Regions from separate parts of the Lysinibacillus sp. FSL R7-0073 genome, predicted to be linked through region 3. Evidence: riboswitches for the same ligand, from Rfam matches in the RefSeq annotation. Region 3 holds a riboswitch; each other region holds the start of a gene.
The links. A riboswitch is a leader RNA that binds a small molecule or an ion and turns the genes downstream of it on or off. The one in region 3 is predicted to bind S-adenosylmethionine.
Positions count from the first base shown of each region.

Region 1: another riboswitch for S-adenosylmethionine. It lies ahead of MKY88_RS13550 (Na+/H+ antiporter NhaC family protein); the one in region 3 lies ahead of MKY88_RS21120 (bifunctional homocysteine S-methyltransferase/methylenetetrahydrofolate reductase).
Region 2: another riboswitch for S-adenosylmethionine. It lies ahead of metA (homoserine O-acetyltransferase MetA); the one in region 3 lies ahead of MKY88_RS21120 (bifunctional homocysteine S-methyltransferase/methylenetetrahydrofolate reductase).

Region 1 covers NZ_JBBPAS010000001.1:2,717,969-2,721,250, reverse strand. Annotated here, with positions in the region: gene MKY88_RS24625 (LysE family transporter) at 503-823, opposite strand; gene MKY88_RS13555 (DUF3953 domain-containing protein) at 961-1,197, shown strand; SAM riboswitch class I at 1,315-1,418, shown strand; gene MKY88_RS13550 (Na+/H+ antiporter NhaC family protein) at 1,523-2,803, shown strand; gene MKY88_RS13545 (VanZ family protein) at 3,077-3,282, opposite strand, start outside.
Region 2 covers NZ_JBBPAS010000001.1:2,550,954-2,554,235, reverse strand. Annotated here, with positions in the region: gene MKY88_RS12605 (TrmB family transcriptional regulator) at 24-806, shown strand; gene MKY88_RS12600 (hypothetical protein) at 828-1,157, shown strand; gene MKY88_RS12595 (nucleotide excision repair endonuclease) at 1,244-1,615, opposite strand; SAM riboswitch class I at 1,818-1,927, shown strand; gene metA (homoserine O-acetyltransferase MetA) at 2,026-2,961, shown strand; gene MKY88_RS12585 (GerAB/ArcD/ProY family transporter) at 3,017-3,282, opposite strand, start outside.
Region 3 covers NZ_JBBPAS010000001.1:4,201,345-4,204,626, forward strand. Annotated here, with positions in the region: gene MKY88_RS21120 (bifunctional homocysteine S-methyltransferase/methylenetetrahydrofolate reductase) at 1-1,201, opposite strand, end outside; SAM riboswitch class I at 1,291-1,390, opposite strand; gene MKY88_RS21125 (protoporphyrinogen oxidase) at 1,493-2,887, opposite strand; gene MKY88_RS24675 (methyl-accepting chemotaxis protein) at 3,078-3,282, opposite strand, start outside.

The DNA.
Region 1 (3,282 bases), 1.5 Mb from region 3:
CTTTCACTTAAAAGGCTAGAACTTGCATAAATTATGTAGGTATCTAGTCTTTTTTGTAGGTTTCCTACTTGCAAAATACATAGGACATGCGTAACTCCTATGCTCGAAAAAACATAAATTCCTACCAAAAATTGAATGGAAAATATTTTAACTTGTTCCACGCCCCAACTTAGCGTAGTATTAATACGAATCAAAACTAAGTAAGTTAGTAAGATTCACTTTCACAATAAAACCAGGCGCTCTTCTATGAGGGGCATCTGGTTTTTTGTTTTATGAGATTTTAAGAGAATTAATTTATGGGGTAATCTAGCCCTCTACCACCACTACTAGTATTTGGCAGGCATCATGCAATGAAATGTGCTAATGTGACAGATATAAACACACGGATAAGCGCTTATTTTTTCTCTGCCACCAACATTAAAAACATAGGTTTTTCAAAACCATTCCAGAATACATAAAAAGTAACGTACAAAAAGAGTAATCCTGAAATAAACGAACATATTTACATAAGCCTTTTCCCCATTATTTTACCACCTATGCTACTTAAATATGAAAGGATTAGCCCCCAAAGGATTGAAACGGTGATAAATCCGAAGAAGAAGGGAAGTAAGCTTTCAGTAGCTGAATGTCCAATAGTTGTACATGCTACACTGCCACCAACCATTGCGAACCAAACGATTGCAGTTGGTGCAGAAACTACTAACCAAACACCTGTAAAAAAATAGGCCCATAATGATGTCTTTTCAATCGCTTCTCCATGTAAATTTAGCTTTTTAGGCGCAAACGTATCTCGGAAAGCTTGGAAGGTTAAAAGGCAAAGCATGATTTAAATGACATGAAAAATATCCCTTGATCTTAGTTGTTGGGCTTACATTTGTCATCTCACCCATCATAGAATTTGTTTATTCAAAAAAGGTTAGATAATTGATAGTATTCGTTCAAGCAAAAAGGGGGATTATTTTGTTAAAAACAGTACAAATTATTTTATCAATGATAGGCATCACGCTTTCCATTTACGGACTTATGCCACATGATTATCGGCTAAACTTTTTAATGATCCTTTTTCTAGGTTTATTTATGTTAACATTAGGAATTAATGAATTTCGGCGAGAGAGAAAATTATATGGTTGGTTTCTAGTCGGGGTATTTATCTTTTCGGTTTATGTGTCCATTCAAAGCTTCGTATTATTAGTCTAAAAAGTTGAATTCCGCACTTGATGATAATTCTGAGAATTTTTTCTAATTAAAAACATGTTGCAATTATGGATATTTTATTTTAGTATTTTAATATTGTGTCAAAAATAATATTTTTTCTTCTTATCAAGAGAGATGGAGGGACTGGCCCGATGAAATCTCGGCAGCGGAACTATTAAGTTACTGTGCCAAATCCAGCAAGCAATGTTCTTGATAGATAAGAGGAGCGTTTTAAATATAAGGCCTCTTCTTGTTATTTCAAGATGAGGCCTTTTTTATGGTGAAAAAATAAAAAACATGGCTGATTTTTAATTTTTGGAGGTAGACAATGAAGAAAGAGAATCCATGGGCGCTAATCCCATTTGTTGTTTTTATGATTTTATTTATTGGTTCAGGGGTTATAATGGGTGATTTTTATGCGTTCCCTGTCATTGTAGCCATCAGCATTTCGGGTGCTGTAGCTCTAGCGATGAATCGAAAAGAATCGTTTTCCCGAAAGGTTGATATTTTTTGCCAAGGTGCGGGAAATTTAAATGTCATGCTGATGGTTATTATTTTTCTATTAGCAGGGGCATTTTCAGAGGTAGCGAAGGGGATGGGGGCCGTAGATTCCACTGTTAACTTTGCTTTATCGATTATTCCGCAAAACCTGCTTATCGTAGGTTTATTCATCATTGCCTGTTTCATCTCTCTATCCATGGGTACATCAGTGGGGACGATTGTTGCGCTGGCGCCAATTGGAGTTGGGATAAGCGATCTTACGGAGCTATCTATTGCTTTAGTGATGGCAGCGGTTGTAGGCGGTTCGATGTTTGGTGATAATTTATCTTTTATTTCAGATACTACTATTACTGCCGTTCGTTCACAAGGCGCGCAAATGAAGGACAAATTTAAGGTCAATTTTTGGATTGTATTGCCGGCAGCTATTATCACAAGCATTATTTTAGGGTTTATGACATCCGGGGAAGCAGCTCAAGTAGAGCATCTAAGCTATAATTGGATAAAAATTATTCCCTATGTTTTAGTTATTATTTTAGCGTTATCTGGAATGAATGTTTTCCTCGTTCTTGCATTAGGGATTATTCTCGCCGGTGCTGTTGGCTTAGCAGATGGCAGCTATCACATAATGAGCCTTATACAAAAGATTGGCGAAGGAATGGAAGGGATGTATGAAATCGCCTTTCTAGCTATATTAATAGCTGGAATGGTGGAGGTTATTAAATTTAATGGTGGAATTGACTTTTTGCTCCGTCTTGCAACGCGCAGGATTAAATCGCAGAAGGGTGCTGAATTTGGTATAGCTGGTCTTGTGGGTCTAACTAATTTATCTACGGCTAATAATACAATTGCTATTTTAATTGCCGGGCCGCTTGCCAAAAATATTGCTGACCAGTATGAGATTGAGCCGAGAAAGTCCGCAAGTATTTTAGATATTTTCTCCTGTACAGTCCAAGGTCTTCTCCCATACGGAGCCCAATTCCTTGTAGCCGCAAGCGTAGCTAAAATATCGCCAGTTAGTATCTTGCCGTACTCTTTCTATCCAATTCTTATTGGTATTTGTGGTGTGATAGCGATACTCATTGGATACCCGAAAAAAAAGAAAGCCTAAACTTTATTTTCAGACTGTAGACAAAAGCCGTTGAGAAGTTCACTCTCGATGACTTTTGTCATTTTTAGTATTTGGTAATATACTACCAAATTCAACATACTCTTTGAAGATAGATGCTCTCTAAACCTAATTGATCATTCGTTAACATTTCTAATTGTTCACGCTCATAGATTTGATTTTTCGTCATCGAAGCCCCTTACAGTCGAAAATAAAAAAGCCCAGTTGCTCTATTAATTGAAGCCTGGGCTTTGCTTAAGTATTTGGAACGAGCTGTTACTTTCTTGCCTGAATTAAAGTAAACCAATCATTGTCGTTGAACTTGCCAGAAACATTGTATATGGGCTGATAGAATCCTTTTGTATCATACATATACGAAAGCTCAATCGATTCAATCTCAATTTGGTCTCCTTTTTTTATAATCAGGTCTTCCTCCTGTACGAGTGCGTTATACTTTATTTGAGGAAAATCGCCTTCCTTTA
Region 2 (3,282 bases), 1.7 Mb from region 3:
TAATAAAAATATGGAGGGATGATATGAATGAATTAATCGCCCAATTAAAAGAACTGGGATTGACAGAATATGAGGCAAAGGCCTATACAGCGCTCGTACAAAATAGTCATGTCAGTGCCTACCAAGTTAGCAAAAACTCTGGAATTCCAAGAGCTAGAATCTATGACATATTAAATGGTCTTGTTGAGAAGGGATTCGTTTTGAAAGAGGAAACGGCGGATCAAACGACGTATTCTTCCATTCCTGTCGAGATGTTTTTGCAGCAAATTCAACAGCGCTGGCAATCGAATTTTACGTCGATTAGTGATCAATTAGAAAAATTAGAAACGAAAGAACAAGAAGCGGAACCTAAAGTGTTAATGCTAAAAGGGAAGCAGACGATCCTCAATTATTGTCAAACCTTATTAAAAAAAGCAGAGACAAAAGTTATCCTATCGATGTGGGAGGATATGTACGATGCCTTACGCGAGGATATCGAAGAGGTATCACAGCATTTGGAGGTGCATGGCATTACCTTATATGTCGGAGAACATCTGGCATCTATCGATCAGCACAGAGCCACTCACTATACGAGAAAGACTTCTACACCTCATTGGTTTATTTTATCGGTTGATGGACAAGAAATGATTTATGGTCACTCGCCGTCGAACCAGGAAACAGCTTTTATAACGAATGATCCAGTGCATATTTATTTATTAGAGGATTATATTTGGCATGATGTTCTTATCAATCGACTAGTGAAGCGTGATGATAAAGAGCTTGAGGACTGGATTGCTAAAGAACGTAAAGCATTTTTCTTAGAGTAGCTATAAGGGAAGGGGAGCATCTTGAAAAAATGGATGTTGCCAGTATTATTTTGTTTATTTTTAATTGGCGGATGTGATTCTGCACCGCTGCCGGTTTCTCCTAAGATTCAGGAGTTAACAATCGTTCCTGACCATATCCAACAACATATTATAGCTAAAGACAGAATTCAGTTATTGTATGAAGATAACGTGACGTACTATCTTGTCATGTTTTCGAAAGGAAATGTGCTAGCAAGCGCGGCAGCAAATGAAGATCGGTTAGTCATTCATTTCAAGGAAGGAAGCGAGCAAAAGAAAGAAGCTCAACCGTATGTCTATGCTATCAACAAAAGCCCGGAGCTTATATATTAACGGAAAAAGCATGCCGATAGATCGTATTACCATGATGTAATAAAAAACCGAAATCTCTAAAAAAGAGATTTCGGTTTTTATTGATATTAATAAAATACTTTATCTACATTGTATTTGGAGCGGAACGTATTAATCGCATACGTTTCATAAATTTCACGTTCCATAGGATCTTCTACTTCATAGACTTCAATTTTGAAGACCTCGTCACGATAGTTTTTCATCGGAGATACATTGTCTTCAAAATGTTTTTTAATGCGTTGGCGAATTTTACGTGCTTTGCCGACAAACAATAGCTCATTCTTTTCATTATAGAATAAGAAAATGCCGCCTTTATCACGTGTGATTTTGTGGAAGTCGATGAAACCAAAGTATGGTGTAATTGGGACATCACCTGGTTTTACATCTTGTTCGCGTTGGCGAATGACTACATCTGGTTTTGGAAATTCAATATTAATCAAAGTATTCACGTTCCTCTCTATTACTAAAGATATATGGTAACATAATAGCGGCATGTTTACCATAAAATTTCATGTGGAATAACCATATACAGCAAGCTTAGTGTTTAACAAATGAATGGAGAACATGCATAGGAATAACAAAATATTCTATGAATTATTGATATTCTAACTAGTCCATGTTACAATTCAAGATAATTAAATAATCTTATCAAGAGAAGCAGAGGGATTTGGCCCGATGACGCTTCAGCAACCTCTAACAAGTGTTAGAAAGGTGCTAATTCCAGCAAAGGTTTTTCCTTTGAGAGATAAGAGTGAACGTGAAAAAAATCCTTCTCATTCTATCTCATATGGAATGTGGAGGATTTTTTAATTTTTAGAAAAAGGAGCAAAAAAAGAGAGGGGAACGCCAGATGCCAATTAATATTCCGAAAAATTTACCTGCTGGAGAACATTTACGTGAGGAAAAAATCTTCGTAATGGAAGAGGACCGTGCGAGAACACAGCAAATACGTCCATTAAATATATTAATCTTAAATTTGATGCCCGAAAAAGAAAAAACTGAGCTACAATTACTACGATTACTGGGAAATACACCCTTACAGGTGAATATTACTTTTTTAAACACGGCTACTCATGAATCTAAAAATGTGAGTAAATCTCATTTACAATTATTCTACACAACGTTTAACCAAATTCGTCATCGACGCTATGATGGTATGATTATTACTGGCGCACCAGTAGAAAAAATGCCGTTTGAAGAGGTTAACTATTGGCAGGAAATTTCTGAAATTATGGATTGGTCTAAAAAGAATGTGACATCTGTGCTACATATATGTTGGGGGGCACAGGCTGCGTTATATCATCATTATGGGATTGGAAAGGTCGAGCTTTCTGCCAAATGCTCCGGCGTTTATTCTCATGTGATTACTGATTTAACAGTGGATTTAGTACGAGGCTTTAGTGATTTATTTACAGCCCCTCATTCTCGCTATACATCTGTCTCAATTGACGAGGTTCGCAATCACCCAGAGTTACGCTTATTATCCTATTCAGAGGATGCGGGTGTATTTATCGTGCAATCTAAAGATAATAAAAACATTATGATTACAGGTCATTTAGAATATGATGCGACAACATTAGCCGATGAATACAGTCGCGATGTTGCCAAAGGCATCCATATAGACGTTCCAGTAAACTACTTCCCAAATGATGATCCGGCAAAGGCACCGATGAATACATGGCGTGCCCATACGCATTTATTGTTCTCCAACTGGTTGAACTACTACGTATACCAAGAGACACCATATGAATGGGATTTTGTGGACGAAATTGAATATCATATTTAAATAACAATGGAAAAGTCTAATTTCTTCTCTAAGCAGCTGAAGGAATTAGACTTTGTTATTCTAGATTTTTCTTGTCAGAACTCGTTTTATCTGGTGTCGCCTGATCGTCCTGTTTGGATGTAGCGTTGCCAGCTTCAGACTGAATCACTTGGTTGGAATTCGTCGTAGCAGATTTATCTTGATTGTTTTGAGTAGAAACTGGATTATCTGTTTTTTCCTGATCATCCTGAGTGCTATCTGTATTAGCATTGTTAGTCTGATTATCTTGATTGAAGTCCACAGTCGCAGCTTTCGCCTGATTATCCTGATTGGAATCGGTAT
Region 3 (3,282 bases):
CCATTAAATGCGATTGCAGACCAATTAAATTACGATCTCGACAGGTAATATGTGTCAAGGGGCGTACGCCATTAGTACTCTTCAATAAGGCCCCCATTGCAATATTGCTAATACGTGGAGATGCCAATGAATTGTCTGCCATCATAACTACATCGGCACCTGCCTCATATAGTTGTTTGGCCCCTTCAAGAAATCCGTCTATTTCTAAGTGTCTAGGTGTATCCAACTCTACGATGACCGAGCGTTCACGCTTTACTTTTTCATGAAGTGGTTCAAATTTAGCTGGCTCGGCATCACGAACAATCTCAATCTTTGCAGGCTTCGCATGCTTTTCACTAACTGGTGATAGCTCTTCTAAATACTTTTTTGCGGCTGCAATATGCTTTGGTGTCGTACCACAACAACCCCCAATTAGGCGAACACCCTGATCACGCAGTTCAACAGCAGCGCGACCAAAATAATCAGCCTCCGACTCATAAACAACACGCCCGTCCTCTAAATCTAATAGCGAAGCATTTGGATAGGCTGACATAAATGCCTTTTCCGGAAGTTCTACACCCTCAAACGCTTGAATCGTATGATATGGACCTAGACGGCAATTGACACCAACAATATCTGCACCAAGAATCTCTAACTCATGTAGCGCATGATTTAAAGACATACCATTTTGTAAAACACCAGGCTCATGCATAGATACTTGAGCAATTATCGGTATATTAGTTTTGGTGCGTAGCATTTTTAATGTCGCTGTTAATTCTTCAAAATCATAATAAGTTTCGAGTAAAAGGCCATCAGGATTTCCTGCAAGTAACACACTCGCCTGTTCTTCAACGGTCGCTAATATGTCATCTAAAGTTGCATCGCTTTTACGAATGCCACGAATTCCACCAATTGTTCCTAAAACAAATTGACCGCCATCTGCTGCAGCTCGCTTGGCAATAGTAATAGCTGCTTCATTAAATTGTTGGACACTTGATTCTAATCCATAGCGAGCTAATTTAATGGCATTGGCACCGTACGTATTCGTTTGAATAATATCAGCACCAGCTGCGATATATTCTCTATGAATCTTTTCAATTAATTCAGGTCTCTGAACATTCATTTCCTCATGACAATACTCCAATCCATAGCCATACAACACTGTGCCTATTGCACCATCTGCCGTCAATACATGTGTTTTTAATCTTTCAAGCAATCCCATAAAACTAGCCTCTCTTCCTCTATTTCTGTATAATAAAAAGCCTTCTTTTATATAAAAAGAAGGCTTTAACGACTCATCATTATTGTTCCTTCTCATCTTCGACTCAACGGTCTTCTGGATTTAGCACCTGACAAAAAGTTGGTTGCTGAAGCTTCAATGGGCCAGTCCCTCTGCTTCTCTTGATAAGAATTATTAAGTATGAATTTTTTAAATAATTAAAAGAATCATATCGTTTACAGACGAATGAGTCAAGACTATTTCACATAACAAAGAAATTTTTCGTTTAAAAACTTAGAAGTTGGATAGTTCTTCCGCAAGCTCTTCACCAATTTTTTTCCCATTTTGAATGCAAGCGCCGATACCTACTCCAAAATAAGAGCAACCCGCTATCGATAAATTCGGATAGTTTTCATTCAGCTCTAGTAGTAAACCTTGCAGCGCTTCCCGGTGAGCTAGGTCATATTTAGGCATTTGATCAATCCACTTTGTGACATTCACAACGGTAGGCTTTTCATCGATTCCTAGGCTTTTTCGAACATCTTCTAAAGCGATGGCTGCCAATTCTTCGTCAGTCATATTACGTAACTGCTCATACGCCGGATTAATACTCTTATAGAATAGGCGGACAAGTAGTTGATTGTTTTTCGATGTATGTTTCCACTTACGGCTCGTCCAAGTTGCTGCATTACAAGTGACATCAGAATTATGCGATACAATATAGCCTGTTCCATCCGCAGGTAAGTTTGCATCAGGCACATCAAAGCCTAGATAAATAGTAATGGCTGATGCTGTAGTAAACTGATCAAAATAATGTGTTAAAGAGTCATCCTGCAATATACTTTGAACCGCTTCATTCGGTAGCGCTAGAACAACATAATCTGCCTCAATTTTTTGTCCATTTGCTAGGGAAAGCAAATATTGGTTCCCCATTTTTTGGACATGATTTGTGGCTACCCCTTTAATGATGTCTACATCTGTTAATGTCTGTTCTAATCGCTCAATTAAAGAGGATAATCCATTTTGAAATGAAATAAATTTTTTATTAGCAGCTTTAACAAATTGCTCACGATTCGCATCAAAACCTTTTATGATACTTCCATAGTCATTTTTATAGTCAATTAAATACGGTAAAGTGGAAGCAATAGAAAGTTGATGTAAATCACCAGAATAGACACCTGCTAGAACAGGTGCAATTTGATTTTCTACTAGCTCTTCGCCAAGATAATAAGTTAAAAATTCCCCTATCGAGCTTTCTTTTGTAAAACCTGCATTGGGTAACGTTAAATCTTTTAAAGCTTCTTGTTTGGCCTGATCAGAGATAAGTGTGCTTTCCTCAAGAGATGCCAAACTCATAGGTATACCGAAAGTAGAATCCGCTGGAATGGCGTGCAGCTCGTTATTTGTATAAATATAGGATATACCTGTTTCGTTGTAAACGAGATGATCTTCAAAGTCTAGCTCTTGCACTAGCTCCATTACACCTTTATGGCGAGCTACAATAGAGTCAGCACCAGTTTCCATAATAAAACCTTGTTCATAGGCTGAATATAATTTGCCACCTAAATATGTATTTTTTTCTACGAGCACTAGCTGAACATCTAAATTTTTTTCCTTCATTTGACGCTGTAGATAATGCATTGTGCATAACCCAGTAATACCGCCACCTAATACAACAACTGTTTTCATAGTAAACCGCCCCTATTTTTAGTTCTGTCTACAGTATAAACTTATTTTCATTGAAAATTACGTTAAACCCTTTACAAATTTAGCAAAAATAGAGCTATCTCAACCGTGAGATAACTCTAAATCTAAAAATTATGCTTACTAAACACACATTATAATGAGTACTATAGTGTTTAATATAGCTACTAGTGATCTAGTTTTTTAAATTTTGGGCAAAGCTAGCTAATTTTTCTGCTGAGTTCGTTACTTCAGTAAAAGAAGTACCCAGCCCACTTAATATACCTGCGATTGCTTGTATTTTCGTCGCCATGCAATCATTTTGATCTTTTGCTTCTGTCATTGCCCCTACTATATTTGTAAATTGTCCTTCCGTGTGTAACATATTATCCTCACCAGAT